DNA from 3 places in the Skermanella rosea genome. Region 2 is predicted to be linked to each of the others. Evidence: predicted binding sites of a transcription regulator. Region 2 holds the regulator's gene; each other region holds the start of a gene.
The links. Region 2 encodes PhoB, which activates phosphate uptake and scavenging genes when phosphate is short. Its sites were predicted from a motif close to TNTCATAAAACTGTCA; they were not measured.
Positions count from the first base shown of each region.

Region 1: pstS (phosphate ABC transporter substrate-binding protein PstS) is a predicted target of PhoB. The motif match lies at 3,125-3,140, and genes of this name have one in related genera.
Region 3: JL101_RS22295 (CYTH and CHAD domain-containing protein) is a predicted target of PhoB. The motif match lies at 1,392-1,407, and genes of this name have one in related genera.

Region 1 is NZ_CP086113.1:313,861-321,266, reverse strand. It holds gene JL101_RS32850 (nucleoside hydrolase-like domain-containing protein) at 120-1,406, opposite strand; partial or broken gene JL101_RS37060 (ISAs1 family transposase) at 1,840-2,953, shown strand; gene pstS (phosphate ABC transporter substrate-binding protein PstS) at 3,214-4,296, shown strand; partial or broken gene JL101_RS36670 (Na/Pi symporter) at 4,341-4,607, shown strand; gene JL101_RS32835 (Na/Pi cotransporter family protein) at 4,678-6,042, shown strand; gene JL101_RS32830 (hypothetical protein) at 6,195-6,365, opposite strand; partial or broken gene tnpA (IS200/IS605 family transposase) at 6,603-6,882, shown strand; gene JL101_RS32820 (hypothetical protein) at 6,949-7,406, shown strand, end outside.
Region 2 is NZ_CP086111.1:6,084,291-6,091,696, forward strand. It holds gene pstA (phosphate ABC transporter permease PstA) at 1-33, shown strand, start outside; gene pstB (phosphate ABC transporter ATP-binding protein PstB) at 139-885, shown strand; gene phoU (phosphate signaling complex protein PhoU) at 952-1,677, shown strand; gene phoB (phosphate regulon transcriptional regulator PhoB) at 1,697-2,407, shown strand; gene JL101_RS28515 (GNAT family N-acetyltransferase) at 2,446-2,940, shown strand; gene JL101_RS28520 (DsrE family protein) at 2,954-3,373, opposite strand; gene JL101_RS28525 (HesA/MoeB/ThiF family protein) at 3,370-4,185, opposite strand; gene cysK (cysteine synthase A) at 4,473-5,444, opposite strand; gene JL101_RS28535 (RrF2 family transcriptional regulator) at 5,518-5,973, opposite strand; gene dut (dUTP diphosphatase) at 5,973-6,491, opposite strand; gene coaBC (bifunctional phosphopantothenoylcysteine decarboxylase/phosphopantothenate--cysteine ligase CoaBC) at 6,771-7,406, opposite strand, start outside.
Region 3 is NZ_CP086111.1:4,749,061-4,756,466, reverse strand. It holds gene JL101_RS22295 (CYTH and CHAD domain-containing protein) at 1-1,276, opposite strand, end outside; gene JL101_RS22290 (class I SAM-dependent methyltransferase) at 1,476-2,519, opposite strand; gene JL101_RS22285 (phosphoglycerate kinase) at 2,815-4,008, shown strand; gene JL101_RS22280 (ABC transporter substrate-binding protein) at 4,036-5,274, opposite strand; gene JL101_RS22275 (phosphotransferase) at 5,300-6,403, opposite strand; gene JL101_RS22270 (TIGR04282 family arsenosugar biosynthesis glycosyltransferase) at 6,400-7,101, opposite strand; gene JL101_RS22265 (glycosyltransferase) at 7,109-7,406, opposite strand, start outside.

The DNA of each region.
Region 1 (7,406 bases), on a different replicon from region 2:
CCGCCCGATCCTGCCGCTGGTCGCCCGCGGCCAATCCGTGGGCGCACCCATGCCAACAGGACGGAGGCCGTTCCCTCCCGCCGGGGGGATGCGCCCCGGAAGCGCATCCGGTTTCGATATCAAACCTCGAACAGCCATGACTTCGTGCTGTTCCATTTGAATACGGCGTCCGTGTCGTCGACCTGGCCGTTGAACGAAACCTCGTCGATATAGAGGTTCCGGTCGGATCCATTGGCCCCCTTCCTTCCGTTCCAGGCATCGTTGTTGAAGATGATCTCGACCTCCCGCTCCTGGATTCCCGGGGCGTCCAGGTCGCCCTTGTAAGTGAAGGTCTGCCACTGGTCCTTGTCATGGACAGCCGTGACCCGGTTCGTGAGATCCAGCGTTTTCCCGTCCACCTGGATGACGAAATTCGGATTCCCTTTGTAGTGATCGCCCGACGCCTTGACGGTGATCACGTCATCCCCTCCGGGACGGGGGAGCGGGATCGGACCCTTGTCCTTCAACCAGTCGAAGCGCCCGGCGAAGTCTTCGAGCCACTCCTCGCGGTTCTCGTAGACCGTCCTGGCCCCTTGGGTGCCGGGGCGGTCGAAACCCTGCCCATGAAGGTCCGTATAGTAGCCGTCGGACACCTTGCGGAACTCCCCGCCCCAGCTTTCCTGGGTCGGGTCGTCCTGGTCCCCGTCGAGGAAGCGGAGAACGGTCGGGCTGTCCCCCATCTTGACGCCGGACTTGTTGAAGATGTTGCTCGAGACCTTCGAGAAGAAGTCCCCCAGGGCGCCGTGGCCCTTGGCGTTCGCCTCGTGCCAGCCCTTGATCATGGAGCCGCTTTCCGGCGTGCCGTAGGTGCCCCGGAACGTGGTCATGTTGTCGACCCACAGGTCCAGCTTGCCCTTGAAATTGTCCAGCAGGTACTTCTTGGCGTGGATGTCCTGGGTGTCGATGCTGAACAGCCGGACGTGCTTGGCGATGCCGGGAGAATCGTGCAGCGCCTGCGCGATGTCCGCCTCCCCTCCCCAGGTGAGCACGTTCAGCTTCTCGCCCGCGGCGGCGGCCTTCCTGGCTTCCGCGATGATGGCCTCGGACGAGTCCGTCGGCTTGGAATATCCCTTGGGCGGCGCAGTGTCCGTGGCGCCCTGATGGCTCACCTTCTTCAGGGCTTCGACGGACTTGAAGCCGGAGCCGTGCTCGCGCAGCTTGGCAAGGTCCTTGCCGTAGACGTCGATCACGGCATCGATGTCCCTGACCAGACCGTCCTGGGTGTTGAACTTGGACGCCGTTCCGGCGATGCCGACGATGTTCATCTTGTCCTGATACATCAGCGCGTGGACAAGGGACTGGACATCGTCCTTCTCCTGCGCTTCAAGCCTCAGGTCGGTCGAGATGAAAACTCTGGGCAAAGCCATGTCTGTGCTCTCCGGATAAGTTCAATATGTCCACCGGAATGACAAGTAATCCAGCAGTGTTTAAAAAGTGTATTCATATGGTTAACAGACGATTAATGATGCAGAGGCAAATTTGCGATTGTATAAAGCGCAAATCCAGGCTTCCAATGAAACGTTTTTGATTCCTATCTTGACGATTGGGCTGAATCATCATCCATCTATGATTTTTCACTTTCTAAGATGAGATGAAATCAGTTTGGCGGAGCATCATGACTCTTCCTGATCTCGACCCCATATTACGTACTACATATGCAGGGCTGTTCAGTTCTCCCCGTTGCGCGCCTGACTCGCGCGCAGCGAGTCCTGGCGGGGTGTGAAGCAGCGTAGAAAGAGTCTACCATCTCGCGCGAATGTGTGAATCCTTGCTCGGCAATTCCTGGACTTGGGGGTTGCCATGGTACCGTTCGGCCGGCTTCTCGCGGCCCTGGGCGAGGTTCCCGATCCGCGGCGCGCGGCGGGCAAGCGCTACCCGCTGGCGCCGCTGCTGCTGTTCACCGTGCTGGCGCTGCTGTCCGGCGCGACCTCGTACCGCCGCATCATCGTCTTCCTGGAGCAGCGCCGGGAGTTGCTCAACGAGCTGTTCGGCGTCGCCCTGAGGCGGGCGCCATCGGTCAACACCCTGCGCACCGTGCTCCAGGACCTCGACGCCGACGCCCTGGAGCGGGCGTTCCGCCGGCACGCCGCCAGCCTGCTGGCGCGCCCCGAGGGCGGGATGCCGGCGATCGCGCTCGACGGCAAGACGCTCAAGGGCAGCTTCGACCACCTCAACGACCGCAAGGCGGCCCAGGCGCTCAGCGCGTTCGCCTCGGAGGCGGCGATCCTGCTGGCGCACAGCGAGATCGACGACAAGAGCAACGAGATCCCGGCGGCCCAGCGCCTGATCGCGGAGCTCGGCCTGAGCGGCGTGCTGTTCACCGCCGACGCGCTGCACTGTCAAAAAAACCTTTGAGGCGGCCCGCGACACCGGCAACGCGTTGCTCGCCCAGGTCAAGGCCAACCAGCCGACCCTGCTGGCCACGCTCGAGGCCATCGCCGCCACCCAGCCCCCGGCCGAAAGCCACAGGAGCGTTGATCCCAAGGGCCACGGCCGCCACGAGACCCGCACGGTCGAGACCTTCGATGTCCGGGGCAAACTCGACGCCGAATGGGACGGCCTAATCGTCTGCGCCGCCCGCGTCGCCCGCCTGACCTGGCACAAGGACACCAGGTCAGGCCTGTGGCACGCCACCGAGGACGTCTCGTTCTACGCCTGCCAGGTCGCGCTCGGCGCCGAGGCGTTCGGACGGGCGGTCCGGGGGCACTGGGCGATTGAAAACCGGAGCCATTGGGTCCGCGACGTCACGTTCGGCGAGGACGCCAGCCGAACCCGCGTCAAGCCCACCCACGTCGCCCGGTTCCGCAGCTTCGCGATCAACATCCTGCGGGCCAACGGCGTCCAGAACATCGCCCGCGAACTCTACGTCAACGCGCTCAACTTCGACAATGCGCTCGCATATCGCCTCTCATAGCGAGAACTGAACAGCCCTGACTACATATGACAGACAGAAATCTTGCGGCAGGAACGGCTCGAAAGGTCCGGCGCTGGCACATACGAAGAAGAGAACCGGCGTTGATTCCGTCTTCCCGAAATTTCGTCGGCTCCTGGCGCAGATGGAGCAGGTTTCATGAAACGCTGCACCCGTCATCCAAATGTCATGCCTGAAAACTATGCTGCGCCGGTAATCGATGACCCGGGATATTCTGCGTCCCGTTACATGCCGGTGATTTCATGGGTCGCCTCCTCATCGCCGCCTTATTCGCCTGCCTGGCCGCAGTCTCCCCGACCCAAGCCGAACCCTTGACGGGGGCAGGATCGACGTTCGTTTTTCCGCTGCTCAGCCGTTGGAGCCAGAACTTCCAGGCATCCGAGGAGAACGGCGGCTATGTCGCCGCCCTGCCAAATCGACCGGCCGCTCCAGAGGGCGGCCTGGGCTCGCTGTTCGGCGTCATGGCCGGCGGCATCGACTACGAGCCGGTCGGTTCACTGGGCGGCACCATGCGGGTCATCGCCCGGGCCGTGGATTTCGGCGCATCCGAAAGGCCCATGCCGGCCGAGGAGGTGGACCGGCACGGGCTCATGCAGTTCCCCATCACCACGGGCGGCATCGCGGTCGTCTTCAATCTGCCAGGGATCGAAAGCGGCGCCCTGCGCCTTTCCGGGGCGGTGCTGGCCGACATCTACATGGGAACGGTCGATAGATGGTCGCACCCGGCCCTGCGCGCGCTCAACCCGGAGCTCACGCTGCCGGACGCGCCGATCAAGGTCGTCCACCGGAGCGACGGATCCGGCACCACTTACAACTTCGCGGCATATCTCGCCCATGCCAGCACGGACTGGCGGGAGCGGGTCGGGATCGATACCGAGCTGAAATGGCCAGTCGGCGCCGGGGTCAGAGGCAGTGGCGGCATCGTCGAGGCCGTGTCGGACGACCCGAACTCCATCGGTTATGTCGAACTCGGCCAGGCCTTGCGGGTCGGGCTGCCCTCGGCCCTGGTCGAGAACCGCGCGGGGCAGTTCAGGGCACCATCGCGCCGGAGCATCGCCGCGGCCGTCGCCGGCGCGGACTGGGCGGGCTCGCGCCATTTCAGCCTTCTTCTCACCGAAACCGCCGACGCCGAGGCCTACCCGATCGCGGCCACCGTCTACGCGCTGATGCCCCGGGAGCCCCGTTCCGGTACCGACCGCACCCTGCGCTTCTTCGGCGGAGCCTTGGCGCACTGGCAGCAGGATGCCGTCGATCTGGATTACGTGCCGCTGCCGGACTCCCTCGTCGGCCAGATCAAATCCTACTGGGAAGCCAGTTCCAAGTAAGAGCAACCGGCCCCCGTCAGGACGGGCCCCGAAAAGGACAGCTCATGCAGGTCGATATCTTCACCCAGATCATCGTTCCCGTGATCGGTGGTCTGGGCATCTTCATGCTTGGCCTCGAGTTCATGTCGAACGGCATCCAGGCCGTCGCCGCCAACCGGATGCGTGCGCTGCTCGCCAAGTTGGCGGGAACTCCGCTCAAAGGCGTATTCGCCGGCACCATCATCACCGGCGTGATCCAATCCTCGACGGCGATGACGGTCATGGTCGTCGGCATGGTCAATGCCGGAGTCGTCGGCCTGCGCCCGGCGATCAGCGTGATCATGGGAGCGAACATCGGGACGACGTTGGGAAACGGCCTGATCGCCCTGCCCCCTTGGCCCGCTGGGCCTGCTGCTGGCCGGCTTCTTCGCCCTCATCTACATTTTCTCGAAGTCGGACAGGACGAAGAACATCGCCCTGGCCTGCATAGGGTTCTCCCTGATCTTCTACGGCCTCAACCTGATGACCGGGGGCCTGAAACCGCTCCGCGCCATGCCGGAGGTGATGTTGGCGATCTCCTCGCTGCGGGCGGACGATTTCATCGGCCTGCTCACCTGCGTCGGAACGGCGGCGCTGGTCACCGCGATGATCCATTCCTCCTCGGCGACCATCGGCATCGTGATGGGCCTCGGAGCGTCCGGTATTCTCGACTGGCAGACCGCCGTGGCCTTCTCGCTCGGTGCCGATCTGGGAACGACCATCACCTCCTGGATAGCGTCGCTGAACCTGTCCAAGAACGCCAAGCGCGCCGCGTATGCCCACATATCGTTCAACATCATCGGCGTCCTGGTGACCATCCCGCTGTTCTTCCTCTCCATGGACGTGCTCCGTTTCGCCATGCAGTGGTTCGGCGGCGACCCCGGGATCCCGATGATGGTGAACGGCAGGGAAACCTACCCGCTCGTGCCGGTCGCGATCGGTTTGTATTCGACCTTCTTCAACATCTTCAACACGTTGCTGCTGTTCCCCTTCGTCGGCGTGTTCGAGCGGGTACTGTGCCGCATCGGGCATGACGCGTCCGAGGACATCGAGGATTATTCCCTGCCGAAGTACCTTGCCGCCAACCTGCGGGGTGACATCGTCCAAGGCGTTCCTGCGCTTCGTAAGGAGATTGAGCGGCATCTGGAGGCCGGCACCCTTTACCTGGACATTGCGCGGGGCATGCCGGACGCCTTGAAGGATCCCCAGGCCCACCATGCCAATCTCGGCAATCTGAGCCGGGACATCGGCGTGTTCGCATCCTCGCTGCTGACGCCGGGCCAGCCCTACGGGCAGGCCGATCTGGTCGCAAGCCTGATCGAGGAGGCCGATTTCACCGAAAGCCTGGGTGAAACCCTTCATCAGATTGCCCAGCGGGTCAAGCGCGAGGAGTTCTCGCCGTCGGGCCGGGAAGTGGTCAACGGCATCCTCGATCAGGTCTCCGACGCCATGGGGATCGTGCTGCCGGGCTCGGCCCGGAGCGCGACCGCCGTCGCCGCGGATCAGCGCATATCCGGGCTCGCGGAACTGCGCCGGAAATGCCTGAAACTGGATGAACTGGCCCCGACGGAGAGAGGGTCGCTGCTGGCGATCCTCGGAAGCGCCGAACGGGCGTTCCTGCTGATCGAGCGCATCGACGGCGAGCGGCGCTCGGTCGACCGCGACATCGTGGTCGAGCACCAAGCCGATGTCGTTCCAGGACTGGAGCCGAAACCGGCGACGGCGTGACCTGCGGCGGACAACGGTCCGGCCAGGGTACGGCAGGATCGGGACGGCTCGGGGACCGGAGGCCGGGACGGCCGGCGCCACGCTCGGCCTCTCGCTGCCGCACCCGGACGGAAGCGATCGTAACCGCTACGCATGGAGCGGGGCCCCCCGGATCAGCAGGTGTGAAAGCCGGTTCCGACCGGCGGGGCCAGCATCAGGATGCCGAGAACACCGGCTCCGCCGCGCTCCGGCTCCAGGATGATCGCGGATCCCTCCGGGAAAGCCTCCCCGGCGGCGACGCTGCCGAGCACCATGATGGCGGGTGTCCGATGCCCGACCAGCACGCGGTTCGTTCCCGGAGCCACCGGCGCGGAGAACAGCCGCCGATGCTCCGAGAGAACCCAGTCGAGGCGTGACCGAAACCGCGACCTGACGCCGCGCAAGGCCTTGGCCTCAGCCGTGGGGACAGCGGCGTCTTCGCAGTAGGCGAAATCCCCTGATCGTTATCAGCGCCATGCCATTGAACCTGCATGGATGCGTGCCTCATGAACGCCGGCGTCGTATAGTCCTGCAAGGACCATGTGATCTGGTGCCCCAAGTACCGTCGCAAGGTTCTTGAACCGCTCATCGACGCCCGCCTGAAGCATCATCGCTGGAGTGTGCGAAGAAGCTGGCGTTGAATTGATCGAGATGGAGATCATGCCGGATCACGGTCATCTGCTCGTCGGCTGCGACCCGCAGTTCGGAATCCGCCGGCTGGTGCGCGCCGTCAAGGGCCGCCCGTCGGGTCTGTGGCGCGAGGAGTTCCTCCGGCTGAAGTCCCGTCTGCCGAGCCTGTGGACCAACTCCTACTTCGTCTGAACCGTCGGCAGCGCTCCGCTCGCCGCCATCAAGCAGTACATCGAGAGCCAGAAGAACGTCTGAACCATGCGCGCCGCCACCCCCTCCTTTATCGCCGAGTTCCCGCTATGCACCAGTGCCGCGGACGAGCGCGCGCTGGAGGTGCGCCTGGAGGCGGCCCGCCACGTCTACAACGCCTGCCTGGGCGAGACGCTGAAGCGCCTTGCCCTGATGCGCCAGTCCATGGACTGGCAGGCCGCCCGCACCCTGCCGAAGGGCAAGGAGCGCACGGCGCTGTTCAAGGCGACGATGGAACGCTTCGACTTCTCCTCGGGGTCCATCCAGAAGCACGCCGAGGCGTGCCGCGACGCCTGCTGGATCGGCCGGCACCTCGGCAGCCACGACACGCAGACCACGTCCTTGCGCGCCTTCAAGGCGGTGCAGATGCACGCCTTCGGCAAGCGCGGACGGCCCCGCTTCAAGGGCCGGAACCGCCTGCACTCGGTCGAGGGCAAGGGCGACGCCGTGATCCGCCTGCGCTGGCA
Region 2 (7,406 bases):
GTCCTGCGCAAGCACTTTGAAAGGCGTTGGTAAATGACCGCCCATACACAAATCGGCCGAACACAGACCGGAACCAGCGCCATCCCCGGCGTCGAGGCGCGCTCCGCCGCCGGCATCCTGGCCGGCGCCGCGAACAAGATGGATGCCAAGCAGGTCAAGGTGTACTACGGCGCCAAGCAGGCGCTGAAGGGCATCGACCTGGCGATCCCGGAACGGCAGGTCACCGCGCTGATCGGCCCGTCGGGCTGCGGCAAGTCCACGTTCCTGCGCTGCCTCAACCGCATGAACGACACGATCGGCATCGCCCGCATCGAGGGCCTGATCACGCTGGACGGCCAGGACATATACGACCGCGAGATCGACCCGGTCCAGCTCCGCGCCCGGGTCGGCATGGTGTTCCAGAAGCCCAACCCGTTTCCCAAGTCGATCTACGACAACATCGCCTACGGTCCCCGCATCCACGGCCTCGCCAGCCGGCGGGAGGAGATGGACGAGATCGTCGCCAAGAGCCTGCAGCGCGCCGGCCTGTGGAACGAGGTGAAGGACCGCCTGAAGGAACCGGGCACCGGCCTGTCCGGCGGCCAGCAGCAGCGCCTCTGCATCGCCCGCGCCATCGCGGTCAGCCCCGAGGTGATCCTGATGGACGAGCCGTGCTCGGCCCTCGACCCGATCGCGACCGCCCATGTGGAGGAGCTGATCGACGAGCTGCGGGAGAACTACACCATCGTGATCGTCACCCACAACATGCAGCAGGCGGCCCGCGTCTCCCAGCGGACGGCGTTCTTCCACCTGGGCGACATGGTCGAGGTGGGCGACACCGAGGAGATCTTCACCAATCCCCGCGACGAGCGGACCCAGGGCTACATCACCGGCCGCTACGGCTGATCCGGCCCGCCGGCTTGATCGGCGGGACGTCATTCGGGATAATCGGGCAATTCAGGGAAGCGGCGCATGAGCAACGAGCACATCGTCAAGTCGTTCGCGCAGGAACTGCAGCGGCTGGCGAATCTGATCACGCAGATGGGCGGCGTCGCCGAGGCCCAGGTGGAGGCGGCCGTGCAGGCCGTGGTCCGCCGCGACACGACCATCGCGGCCCAGGTGATGCAGTCCGACCTCCGGGTCGACGGCTACGAGCGGGACGTCGACGCGGAGACCCTGCGCCTGCTGGCGCTGCGCCAGCCCATGGCGTCCGACCTGCGCGAGATCGTGTCGGCCCTGAAGATCGCCGCCGACCTGGAGCGGATCGGCGACTACGCCGCCAACATCGCCAAGCGGTCGATCGCCCTGGCCCAGGTGCCGCCGGTCCGCCCGGCCGCGGCGATCCCCCGGATGGGCCGGCTGGTCCAGGAGATCATGAAGGACGTGCTCGACGCCTTCATCGAGCGCGACGTGGAGAAGGCGGTCGCCGCGCGCCGCCGCGACGAGGAGCTGGACGACCTCTACACCAGCCTGTTCCGCGAAGTGCTGACCTACATGATGGAAGACCCGCGCAACATCACCCCCTGCACGCACCTGCTGTTCATCGCGAAGAACCTGGAGCGGATCGGCGACCACGCGACCAACATCGCCGAGACGATCCATTTCCTGGTGATCGGCCATCCGCTGACGACGGAACGCCCCAAGGGCGACGAAAGCAGCTATGCTGTCGTCACCCCCGGGACGGAATCGCAGGGCTAGTATTGGAACAAGGCATCCCATGAATTCGGCGCTGAAACCCCTCGTCCTCATCGTCGAGGACGAGGCGGACCTCGTAACGCTCCTCAAGTACAATCTGGAGAAGGAAAGCTTCCGCACCCTCTCCGCGGGCGACGGCGAGGAGGCCCTGCTCCTCGCCGCCGAGCAGACGCCCAACATCGTCCTGCTGGACTGGATGCTGCCGCTGATGTCCGGCCTCGAGGTGTGCCGCCAGATGCGGCGCAATCCCAAGACCCGCGACATCCCGATCATCATGCTGACCGCCCGCGGCGAGGAGGCGGACAAGGTCCGCGGCCTCAATTCCGGGGCCGACGACTATATCGCCAAGCCCTTCTCTCCGACCGAGCTGGTCGCCCGGATGCGCGCCGTCCTCCGCCGCGCCAGCCCCGGCCTGGCGGAGGAGCTGCTGCGGTTCAACGACGTGGTGATGGACCTCGCGGCCCACCGGGTGCGCCGCCAGGGCCGCGACATCCACCTGGGGCCGACCGAATTCCGCCTGCTGCGCCATTTCATGCAGCATCCCGGCCGGGTTTTCTCGCGCGAGCAGCTGCTCGACCTGGTCTGGGGACACGACGTCTATGTGGAGCCCCGCACCGTCGACGTGCATATCCGCCGGCTGCGCAAGGCGCTGAACGAGGAAAACGACAACGACCTGATCCGCACCGTCCGCTCGGCGGGCTACGCGCTCGACGTGAAGGGCGGCGGCGCCTGATCCCGGTCCTGGAGACACCCCGGCTGGTCCTGCGCCCGCTGGAGCTTTCCGACGCCGGCGCGGTCCAGGACGTCTTTCCCCGGTGGGAGATCGTGCGGTTCCTCGCCGGCCATGTCCCGTGGCCCTATCCGGCCGACGGCGCCCTGTCCTACATCCGGGACGTGGCGCTTCCCGCCATGGAGCGGGGAACGGAATGGCACTGGTCCATCAGGCCCCGGCCGGATCCGGACCGGCTGATCGGCGTCATCAGCCTGATGGACAAGCCCGACGACAACCGCGGGCTCTGGCTCGACCCCGCCTGGCAGGGGCGGGGCCTGATGACGGAGGCAAGCGCCGCCGCCATCCATTTCTGGTTCGAAGCCCTCGGCCGGCCCGTCCTCAGGGTCCAGAAGGCCGAGATCAACCTGCGCTCCCGCCGGCTGTCGGAGCGCGACGGCATGCGGCTGGTCGGAACCCATGACAGGGATTTCGTCTCCGGCCGCTTCCCCGCCGGGATCTGGGAAATCACCCGGGAAGAGTGGCGCCGCCGGTAACCGGCCGGCGGAGTCAGACGAACAGCATGTTGCCGTCGCCGGGCGCCCCGTTCAGCAGCGTGACGACGCCGCCGGTCACCACCGGCACGTCGTCGCGCAGGGCGGACGCGTCCAGGCCGATCGCCTTCAGCGCCATCTCGCAGACCATCACCGTGACGCCCAGGGCGACGCAGGCCTCCAGCAGTTCCTCGAACTCGGCGAGGCCGCTGCGGCCGAAATGGGCGTTGCGCTCCTCCGGCGACGAGCCGTCGTCGGCAGGGTCCAGCCCGCGCCAGCCGCCGCCGGCCTTCAGCGCCAGGACCGCCCGTCCGGTGAAGAACAGGGTGGCCTTGCGGTTGGTCGCCGCCGCGGCGCTCGCCATCACCAGCGCGTAGTGGACCCGGTCGAACCCGCCGGAGAACACCACCAGCGACAGCGTCGAAGCCCCGCTCATGGCAGGGCTCCCTCAGGCCCGGACGGGTGCCCGGACAGGTCCGTGATGGTCGGATGGTGCCCGCACAGCGGGCACTCCGGATCGGGCTGGACCCGGACCTTGTGGAAGCTGGTGTGGAGCGCGTCGTACATCAGCAACTGCCCCGACAGGCTGTCCCCGACGCCGAGCAGCTCCTTCAGGACCTCGATCGCCTGGATCGAGCCGACGGCGCCGGCCAGCGCGCCCAGCACGCCGCCCTCGGCGCAGCTCGGCACCAGCCCGCGCGGCGGCGGTTCGCGGAAGATGCAGCGGTAGCAGGGGTTGGGACCGCCCAGATAGGATTTGAAGGTGGAGATCTGCCCGTCGAACCGCAGCATAGCCGCCGATACCAGCGTCCGGCCGCCGAGATGGCAGGCGTCCGCCAGCAGGTACCGGGCGGCGAAATTGTCGGTTCCGTCGGCCACCACGTCGTAGTCGGCGATCAGCCCCATGGCGTTGGCCGCGGTCAGCCGCTCCCGGTGGATTTCGAGCCGGACGTCCGGGTTGATGGCTTCCAGCCGCGCCTTTGCGCTCTCCACCTTGGGCGTCCCGATCGCGGCGGTGTCGTGGATGATCTGGCGCTGCAGGTTGGACAGGTCGACCACATCGGGGTCGATCACCCCGAGGACACCCACCCCCGCCGCCGCGAGATAGAGCAGGAGCGGCGATCCCAGCCCGCCGGCCCCTACCACCAGTACCCGCGACTTCAGCAGCACCTCCTGCCCGATGCCGCCGACCTCCGGCAGGATGATGTGGCGGGCGTAGCGCTCGACCTGCGCGTCGGTAAAATCCATAAGGTGCTGACCTGGTGTTTGCTAGTTTCCGCCCGCCGGTCTCCAGCGGGAAGGGAACACTTCCGTTTCATCCTGGCCGGACTTCTTCCCGTCAGTTTGCGCGTGGATGCGCGGGTCAAGCCCGCGCATGACGAAAAAGGAGCCAGCCGGACCCGCCCGTCACCGGACCCACATGCCAAGGCCTCCCAAGCACGGGAGGCAGGCGAAGGCTCCCTTTTCCGTCATGGCCGGACTTGATCCGGCCATCCACGCGCGAACTTCCTCCTGGAAGAAACCCGACTTCTGCCTTACTCCAGCCCCTCGAACAGGGCGGTCGACAGGTAACGCTCGGCGAACGACGGGATGATCACGACGATCAGCTTGCCCTCGTTCTCCGGCCGCTGGCCGACCTCGATCGCCGCCGCCAGCGCGGCGCCCGACGAGATGCCGACCGCCAGGCCCTCGACCCGGGCCGCCTTGCGGGCGGTCTCGAAGGCGCGCTGGTTGGAAATGCGCAGCACCTCGTCGATCAGGTCCTTCTTCAGGATGTCGGGCACGAAGCCGGCGCCGATGCCCTGGATCTTGTGCGGGCCGGGCAGGCCGCCCGACAGCACCGGGCTGTCCTCCGGCTCGACCGCGATGACCTTGAAGTCGGGCTTGCGCTGCTTGATCACCTCGCCGACGCCGGTCAGCGTGCCGCCGGTGCCGACGCCGCTGATCAGGATGTCGGCCTTGCCGGCGGTGTCGCGCCAGATCTCCTCGGCCGTGGTGGCGCGGTGGATCGCCGGGTTGGCCGAGTTCTTGAACTGCTGGGTGATGAAGGCGTTGGGGGTCGACTCGACCAGTTCCTCGGCCTTGCGGATGGCGCCCTTCATGCCTTCGGACGCGGGCGTCAGCTCCAGCTCGGCGCCCAGCAGCTTCAGCATCTTGCGGCGCTCGACCGACATGCTCTCCGGCATGGTCAGGATCAGCCGGTAGCCCTTGGCCGCGGCGACGAAGGCCAGCGCGATGCCGGTATTGCCCGAGGTCGGCTCGACCAGGGTGGTCTTGCCCGGCTCGATCTTGCCCTCGGCCTCGGCCGCCTCGATCATCGCCAGCCCGATGCGGTCCTTGACGCTGGACAGCGGGTTGAAGAATTCGAGCTTGCCGACGATGTCCGCCTTGACCCCGTACTCGGAAGCCAGCCGCCGGACGCGGACCAGCGGCGTCGCCCCGATCGTATCCAGGATGCTGTCGTAGATCCTGCCCCGGAATTCAGGTCCGTGTTCTGGAGCCGCCATGGTATTCCACCCTTCGCAACTGTTAAATCTTGGAAATCACAGATAATCCAATCTAATATCTCGGACCCGGATTTTAAATGCTGAAATCGATCTTGGCGTGGGTTTCGCTCTCGATGCCGGCCTGGTTGGCGCGCAGGCACAGGTCCTCGATCGTGATGTCGTCGAGCTGGGTCATGCAGTCGTCCTGGAGCTGCAGCCAGATCGGCCGGACGACCTTCAGGCCGAGGATCGACCCGGTCGGCTCCTCGACGGGATCGGTCGCGGTCTCCATGGCGCGGACCACCCGGACGATCTCGCCAATGCTGATCCGCCGCCGTTCCCGGGCCAGGCGGTAGCCACCGCGCGGACCCCGCACCCCCGCCAGCACCCCGGCGCGGACGAGTTGCTGGAGCACCTGTTCCAGGTAGCGCTTCGGGATTCCCTGGCGGCGCGTGATCTCGCCGCTCTGCACCGGCTCGCTGCCGGCATTGTAGGCGATGTCGAGGACCGCCTCGATCGCGAACATCAGCTTCTTCGAGATGCGCAGCATCAGTCTTGTCCTTTTTCGTCCACGCCGGCCCTGTCCGTCCCGGCCGTCCCGGTAGACCCGAAACCGCCGGTGCCGCGGGCGCTCTCCTCCAGGGTCTCGGCGAGGTCCCAGGCGACCCGGGTGTAAGGGGCGATCACCAATTGGGCGACGCGCATGCTGCGCTCCACGGTGAAGGGCCGTTCCCCGTGATTGATCAGGATGACGCCGACCTCGCCGCGATAGTCCGCGTCGATCGTGCCGGGGCTGTTCAGCACCGTGATGCCGTGACGCAGCGCCAGACCCGACCGCGGGCGGACCTGCGCCTCGTAGCCGGCGGGCAGCGCCAGCGCGAAGCCGGTCGGGATCAGCGCCCGGGCGCCCGGCTCCAGCACCACGGGATCGGAGACGGCGGCCGACAGGTCCATGCCGGCGGAATGCTCCGTCGCATAGGACGGCAGGTCCAGGCCGGCACCGTTGGGAAGGCGCGTCACGGCCACCGCCAGGGCGGCCGGTGCATCGGGTTTTGCATCAGGGATCATGCGCTGTAGATAGCGCAGATATCACACAATGTAACAGGTAAATCGACCCCCGCAGCGAAAAAATCCGCTTCCCGGCGGCGCCTGGAGCTGTGCCCGATCAGGTCGATCCGCCCGGGGCAGCCGAACCGATGCATTGGGCCACGGCCCAAACTACGATCGATGACCCGCATCACCTCCGCCCTGCATCAAACCGTAGGTTGGGCCGTGGCCCAACGCATCGCGGCGACTGGAACGGCAGGCAATGTGGACCGGAGCGGCTCAACCTGATCGGGTGACGCTCTACTCCGCCCCCGTGCCCACCAGATGGTCCGCGATGGCGGCGGCCAAGCGCTGGGCGACCTCCTCCTTGGACAGCGGCGGCCAGTCCTCCAGGGTGTCCCCGCGCAGCAGGTGGACCGTGTTGCTGGTTCCGCCGAAGGTCCCGCTGGACGGGGAGACGTCGTTGGCGACGATCCAGTCGCAGCCCTTGCGCGCCAGCTTGGCCCGGGCGTGCGCGACAACCTTCTCGGTCTCGGCGGCGAACCCGACGACCAGACCCGGCCGCATCCGGCCCGGGCGGGACAGGGTGGCCAGGATGTCCGGGTTCTCGGCCAGTTCCAGCGCCGGCAGCTGGCCGCCGTCCTTCTTCAGCTTCTGGCTCGACATGGCCCGCACCCTCCAGTCCGCGACCGCCGCGGCGCAGACCGCGATATCGACCGGCAGCGCGTCCTGGCAGGCGGCCAGCATGTCGCGGGCGCTCTCCACATGGACCATGGCGACGCCGTCGGGGTCCGGCTCCCGCGTCGGCCCGCTGACCAGGGTGACCGAGGCGCCCAGCCGCGCCAGGGCCGCCGCGATGGCGTGCCCCTGCTTGCCCGACGATCGGTTGGCGATGTAGCGGACGGGATCGATCGGCTCGTGGGTCGGCCCGCTGGT
Region 3 (7,406 bases), 1.3 Mb from region 2:
TCAGGGAGATGCGCAGTTCGTGCCGCTGTTCGGCGCGCAGGTGGGCGAAGCCGGCGCCGCGCCGGCGCGACTGCTTGTGCCGTTTCGCGAGCAGCCCGTCGGCGAGGTCGGTGACGGGGGCGAACAGCCGGGCCGCCTCCTCCGACAGCGGCTGCTGGCGCCAGGAGCGCGCCTCCAGCCAGCTTCCCAGCTTGAGCAGCAGGGTGGTGTAGCGAGCCGACAGGATGGCCGCCCGCGCGCGTTCATAGGCCCGCTCCCGGCTCGCCAGGGCCGCTTCCCGCAGCGCGCTCAGGGGGCCGCCCCGGGCGGATTCCTCGTCCAGCGCGCCTTCGACCGGGGCCAGCAGGTCCGCCAGGAAGACGTCCCAGTCCCGCGCGTTGCCGAGCTCGCCGGCCAGCCACTTCACCTCGGCGGCCAGCCAGCCGTACTGGTCCGCCGGCACCAGCTTGCGGAACAGTCCCAGGGCGGAGCGCAGGCGCCGCAGAGCCACCCGCATCTGGTGGACGCCCTCGGGGTCGGCGCCCTTGAGCGCCGACGCCTCGTTCAGCACCACGTGGCTCAGGCAGTTGCGCATGATCGAGGCCAGCGCCTGCTCGGCGGTATGGTCCGGCGTCAGCATCAGCTTCTGCGCCTTGACCGCCGATTCGGCCTCGCCCGCGGCCAGGGCGTAGCCGCGCTCCGCCTTGGTACGGGTCTCGATCCGCAGCGGCGCCACGCCCGACAGCTCCAGCGCCAGGTCGAACAGGGCCTGGGGGTCGCCGCCCTTGAGCTCCAGCTCCAGCTCCGCCAGGGGCATGACGTCGCCGCCGGACGTCCGGATCTCGCCCTGGTCGATGGCGACCTCGATCACGGTCTCGGGGCCGCGGCCCGCGGCGCCGTTCAGCATCCGGACCTGCCGCTTGACGTGGCTGGCGAAGACCGGCCGCAGGTCGGCCTGGGTGATCGGGCCGAGCCGGCGCAACGGCTCCTCGTCCGTCACGGCGGCGAGGTCGGGTTCCGCGGTCGGCACCGCGCATTCCCACTCGCCCCGGCTGAACACGCCGCCGGCATGCTCGTTGGCGGCCTTGATGGTCTGGACGAAGCTGCGTCCCTGCTTGCGGACCCGCAATGTCACGTCGCGGCTGCGCAGGCGCAGGTCCTCGGTGTCGTAATAGACGCTCTCGAGGTTCTTGGCGGCCGGACGGCCCGCCGATCCGGCCAGTGCCGGGGAATTGCGGAAGCGGGGCAGATGCTGCGGCTCGACCCGCAGCTTCAGCTCGATCTCCTGGCTTGCCATTCTTTCGTGTCTCTCAACCCGGGGACAATGTCAGCGCCCGAGATTTGTCATGAAACTGAAAACATTGGCAAACTTTATAGGAGACAGCCCATATACAAACAATATGTAATATTAGTTTCACAAAACTGTAATAATGATGCTTCCGCCGGAAAGACGACGGCGGCGCGATGCTGGTGTCGCCGGCCCGCCGCCGTCGCTTTCACCGCTTGCGCAATACCACCACCTTGGACATGAACGCCAGCGTCGTTTCGACGATTTCGAGCCCGGCCTGCGAGAACAGGGCGCCGATGTCCTGGCGGATATAGTCGTCGTAGTAGGGTTCGTAGAAGGCCAGCGGGAACAGGTCCAGCAGGCCGTCATAGTCGGGCCGGTCGCCCTTCTGCAGGGTCTCGACGAAGACCAGGATGCCGTCGCGCTTCAGCACCCGCGCCATCTCGGCCGCGGCGGCGGCCCGCACCTTGCGGGGCAGTTCGTGGAACAGGTAGATGCAGGTGACGGCGTCGAAGCTCTCGTCCGGGGCCGGTATGCTTTCCGCCGCGGCCTGGACGAACCGGGTCCGCGACCAGGGGCTGAGCAGCCGCCGGGACTGGCGCAGGTAGTTCGGGCTCAGGTCCAGGGCGGTGACGTCCAGCCGGGGGTAATTGTCCTTCACGAAGGTCAGGAAGCGCCCCGTGCCGCAGGCCACGTCCAGGAGCCTGCACTCGGAGACCCTGCGCTCCCGGAAGTGATGGTGGAGCGGCACCAGCGCCTGCCGGCGCATCGCGTCCGCGCCGCCGCCGAACAGCACCTCCACCTGATGGTCGTACAGTTCGGCCGAGTGGTCGCTGAGATAGCCGTCGGTCTGGTAATGGAAGTTCTGAAGATAGTAGCGCGGCAGCTTCGCGCCCTCAGCCCGCCGCTCCTCGAAGACCTCGGTGGCGATCCGGTCGCGCCGCCGGCGCCGCACCTCCGGCAGGTCCTGGAAGAAGCGCACCGCGTCGCGCAGCACCTTGCGCGGCGGCTCCACCATGTCGTGGGGCATGCGGTAGTAGCCGGCGTCGATGTTGGCGAAGTCGCGGCGCATCAGCTCCCTGATGTCGGCCAGGATGACCGCCCTGTCAGGCGTCTTCAGATCCTTGGGCAGCCGGTCCCTGGGCACGACCCGGCCGTTCAGCCTGGCCGCCAGGAGGTACTGCCCGAAGAACCACGAGATGCGGGCGGTCTGGCTGAGGGCATAGGCCGCGCGTCCTGCCGGTCCGATCATGGTCGAAGCTCCGTCACCGTTGGCGATCATACCAGAGCTATGCTGGTTTTCCGGGCCGCCAAGTCAAGCCGCCAAGTCAAGCCGGGAGCGGCCGGGGCGCAGGCGGCGCCCATTTCGATACGGGTAGCCTGACATAGTCGCCGCCCCTTGCGGAGGCCGGAGATTGATTTGCCGGGCCGGTTGTGGTTGGTTCCCCCCGCGGCGACAGGCATCATGAAAATGCCACGAAGTCATTCTGCGACACCTTTGGCGATCCACTGGGCGCGCACTATCCACGAGGAATGGGACGGAACCGATGAGCGGCTTCAAAACCCTTGATGACTACCAGTTCGATGGCAAGACCGTCCTGGTCCGGGCCGACCTGAACGTCCCGATGAAGGACGGCGCGGTGTCGGACACGACGCGCATCGACCGGCTGGCTCCGACCCTGACGGAGCTGTCGAAGGCCGGTGCCAAGGTGGTCGTGCTCTCCCACTTCGGCCGGCCCAAGGGCGGCCCCGATCCGAAATACTCCCTGCAGCCCGTGGTCGACGCGGTGTCCAAGGCGGTCGGCCAGAAGGTCGCCTTCGCGCCGGACTGCGTCGGGCCCCAGGCCAAGGAGGCCCTCGCCAAGCTCCATGGCGGCTCGATCATCGTGATGGAGAACCTCCGCTTCCACCCGGAGGAGGAGAAGAACGACCCCGGCTTCGCGAAGCAGCTCGCCGAGCTGGGCGACATCTACGTCAACGACGCCTTCTCCGCGGCCCACCGCGCCCACGCCTCGACCGAGGCGCTGGCCCGCCTGCTGCCCAACGCCGCCGGCCGCCTGATGGAGGCCGAGCTGAAGGCCCTGTCCCTGGCGCTGGAGAATCCCGAGCGCCCGGTCGCCGCCGTGGTCGGTGGCGCCAAGATCTCCACCAAGCTGGATCTGCTGGGCAACCTGGTGCGCCGGGTCAACCTGCTGGCGCTGGGCGGCGGCATGGCCAACACCTTCCTCTATGCCCGCGGCACCGCGGTCGGCGCCTCCCTGTGCGAGAAGGACATGGCCGAGCAGGCGCGCGAGATCATGGCGATCGCCGAGCAGGCCGGTTGCGAGATCCTGCTGCCGCGCGACGCCATCGTCGCGAAGGAGTTCAAGGCCGGGGCCGAGAGCCAGGTGGTGGCGATCGACCAGGTGCCCGCCGACTCCATGATCCTGGACGTCGGCCCGGCCACGGTCGAGTACGTGACCCTGAAGCTGCAGGGCTGCCGCACGGTGGTTTGGAACGGCCCGCTGGGCGCGTTCGAGACCCGTCCGTTCGACGCCGGGACCAACGCCGTGGCCGGCAGCGTCGCGGCGCTGACCAAGGCAGGCCGGGTGCTGAGCGTGGCCGGCGGCGGCGACACCGTGGCGGCCCTGGCCGCGGCCGGCGTCGAGGATGCCTTCACCTATGTCTCGGCCGCCGGCGGCGCTTTCCTGGAATGGCTGGAAGGCAAGGACCTGCCGGGCGTCGCGGCGCTCAAGGGCTGAGGCCGGGAAGATCGAAGTCCGGGAGCGTCAGCTCCCGTACCTCTTGGTCCATTGCTGCTCGATCCGCACCATCCACGAGGGGTGCGGTTCGAGCTGGGCCGTGCCCAGCTCCTCGTCCGACAGGGTCGCCACGCCCCGGGGCAGGGCCTCGAACCGCCGGCGGTCCTCCGGATCGAGCCGGTCCGGGTCCAGCACGGTGAAGTCGCCCCACACGGCGGGATCCTGCTTGCGGATCTGGGCTTCCGGCGACAGCAGGAAGTCGGCCACCACCATGGCGGCCTCCGGCGCGTTCGCATTGTAGGGGATCGCCACGAAGTGGGTGTTGCCGATCGTCCCGCGGTCCAGCACGAAGGTGCGGACCGACGGCGGCAGCAGGCCGCCGGCGATGTCGCGGGACGCCTCGCCGGGATGGAAGCTCAAGGCCATGGCGACCTCGCCGTCGGCCAGCATCTGCTTCAGCGCCGGGCCGGTCGCCGGGAAGCTCCGGCCGCCGCGCGCCAGGTTGGGATGCAGCCGGTCGAGGAACGACCAGAGCGGCGCCGTCACCCGGTCGAAATCGGCATCGTCGGCCGGCCGCTGAAGTCGCGCCGGGTCGGCCGTCACCTCCACCAGCATCTGCTTCAGGAAGGTGCTGCCGATGAAGTCCGGCGGGCTCGGATAGGTGAAGCGACCGGGGTTCCCGCTGGTCCAGTCCAGCAGGGCGGCGGCGCTGCGCGGCGGATCCGCGACCTCTTCGGAGTCATGGACGAAGACGAACTGGGCCATGCCCCAGGGCGCCTCCAGCCCGTCGGTCGGGATCGTGAAGTCGACGGTGGTGGTCGGCTTGCCTGTCGTGTCGATCCGGGCGGCGTTGGGCAGCCGGTCCACGAAGGGGCCGTACAGAAGCCCGTTCTCCTTCATGGCCGCGAAGTTCTCGCCGTTGATCCAGACCAGGTCGACCGAGCCGCCCCGGTCCTTGCCGGCCGCCTTCTCGGCCAGCACGCGGGACACGACGTCGGCGGTGTCGGTCACCTTGACGTGGCGCAGGTCGATGCCGAACCGGTCGCGCACCTGGCCGCCGACCCAGCCGATATAGTCGTTGATCCTGGGATCGCCCGCCCAGGCGTTCCAGTACACGGTCTTGCCGCGCGCGGCCGCCAGCGTCGCGTCCCAGCCGGGCGCCGGGGACGACGGCGCCTGGGCGTGTGCCGGCCCGGCCGGAACGAGGTGGAGCGCCGCCGCCAGGACGGCGGCGGCGATCGGGGAAAATCGGGACGGCGATGGCACTGTTCGGGAGTCTCCTGTTGGTGGCTCAGCCCGGGAGCGGCAGCAGGTCGGTCAGGGGATTGGCGGTCAGCCATTCCGACCGGACGGCGGCGATGGTGACCGGGTCCAGGTAATCGGCCACCCGGCCGGCGACATGGTCCACCAGGGCCGCGTCGCTGAGGTCGGCCGACCAGTCCTCTGCGCTCTCGGCCCGGTCCTTGCCGGCCTTGGCCGCGGCCCGCGATTCGACCCGCCACTTGGCGCACCAGGTCACCGACCACAGCCACATCACCCGCCGCAGCGGCAGCAGCCAGGGACGGCAGGAGTCCGCGAGGGGGGCCTCCACGGCATCCAGCCACAGCCCGTAGGCGGCGGCGATGTCGGCGGTGCCCAGCACGGCGTGGCAGGAGACGTCCCAGGTGGTCGAGGTGTAGAGCGTGGCATGCGCCAGGTCGAACCCGGCGGCGCCGTAGCGCGCCTTCTCCAGGTCGACCAGGACGGCCGTGCCGGGAGCCGGCCCGGAACCGGCGATCAGGAAGTTGCCGGGATGGGCGTCGAACGAGATCAGGGTGACCGGGGGCCGGCCGCTCCGGCGCGCGAAGGACTCGGCCCAGGCGAGCTCCTCCGCCACGGCGGCCCGGGCCTCGGGGTGGAGGCCGGCGGCGTCGAGATGCCGCGCCTGGGCCGTCACCTCCCGGAGCGTGGCGCCGACCGGGTCGTCCTGGTCCCGCAGGGGGCGGCGGGCCGGCGGGGGCGGCACCGGGAGCCCGTGGATCGACGCCAGGGCGCGGACGATCGCGGGAAGGTCGGCCGGCAGGACGGGGGGGCGGCCGACGATCTCGTCGACCACCAGCGCCCCCATCGGCACCGTCGCCTCCGGCAGCATCACGGCGTGCAGGCCCGGCACGTGGCCGCCCGCGCCCGCCCGTTCGAAGCAGGCCGCCTGGTAGGTCAGGTTGGACGCCGCGGACAGGCCGAGCTGGCTCTGCCTGGGCACCCTGAGGAGGACGCCGTGGCCGGCCACGCGCACATGGTCGTGCGCCAGCCCGGTGGTCGGCAGGGGCGTCAGGTCTTCGAGACGGACATCCCCGAATCCGGACAGGCGGATCAGCCGCCGGTGCAGGGCCTGGAGCAGGGGCGTCGAAATCATGTGAAACGATATGGCCGTTCCGGCCGCCCGGTCATAGGGCATGGGTCTTCACATCGGCGTGAACGCCCGGTTTTCCCGCCGCTCCGCCAGCGGCGCCAGGCCGCCGGATCGTCGACGTCCTCCAGCAGGTCCAGAGGCGGTCCCGCCTCGCGCGCGCGCAGGTTGGCGAGCGTGTCGGACAAGGCGTGCGCGCCGGACCAGCGGACGCCGGCGAAGATGTCGCGCGGCTCGGCCGGCCGGCGGCGCGCGCCGACCAGCCAGTAACCGCCGTCCGCCGCCGGCCCGAACACGAAGGCGTGGTTTCCCAGCGCCCGGAAGGCGGCCGCGACGTGGTCCGGCCGGACCGCCGGGATGTCGCTTCCGAGCACCACCACCGGACCGGGCGGCAGGCCGACCGGCGGCCGGCGCATCGGGCGGCGCATCCGCTCGCCCAGGCCGCCGCCGCCCTGCGCGAGCGGGCGCACCCGCTTCGGCAGTCCCGGCGGCGGTCGCGCGCGGTCGGGCGTCAGGGCCAGCCAGACGGTCCAGCGGGGATCCCGGGCGAGGCGGCGCAGCAGGGCGGGGAGGGCGGTGCGCTGGAAATGCACGGCCGCGACCGGGCCGACATGGGCCGCCAGGCGCCGCTTGCCGCGCCCGAGGCGGGCCTCCCGCGCGAACACCACGAGGTGCCGTGCCGTCGGGCCGGGGCCGAGGATCATCGCGGGTTCACCCGTAAAGCCGGCGGACGGCGTCGGGCGGCAGGCCGGCCAGATAGAGCGCCAGGCAGCCGAGGTTGCGCAGCGGCCGGCGGACATAGCCGCCGCGCCGGTAGCGCTCCGCCGAGGTGGTCACGGCGAAGGGAAGGGGGACCAGGCGGCGCCGGCCGATCCGGCGCACGAGGGCGACATCCTCCATCAGGGGGATGGCGGGAAAGCCGCCGGCCGCCCGGTACAGGTCGCGGTGGACCAGCAGGCCCTGGTCGCCGTAGGGCAGGCCGAGGCGGCGGCACCGCCACTCGACCAGC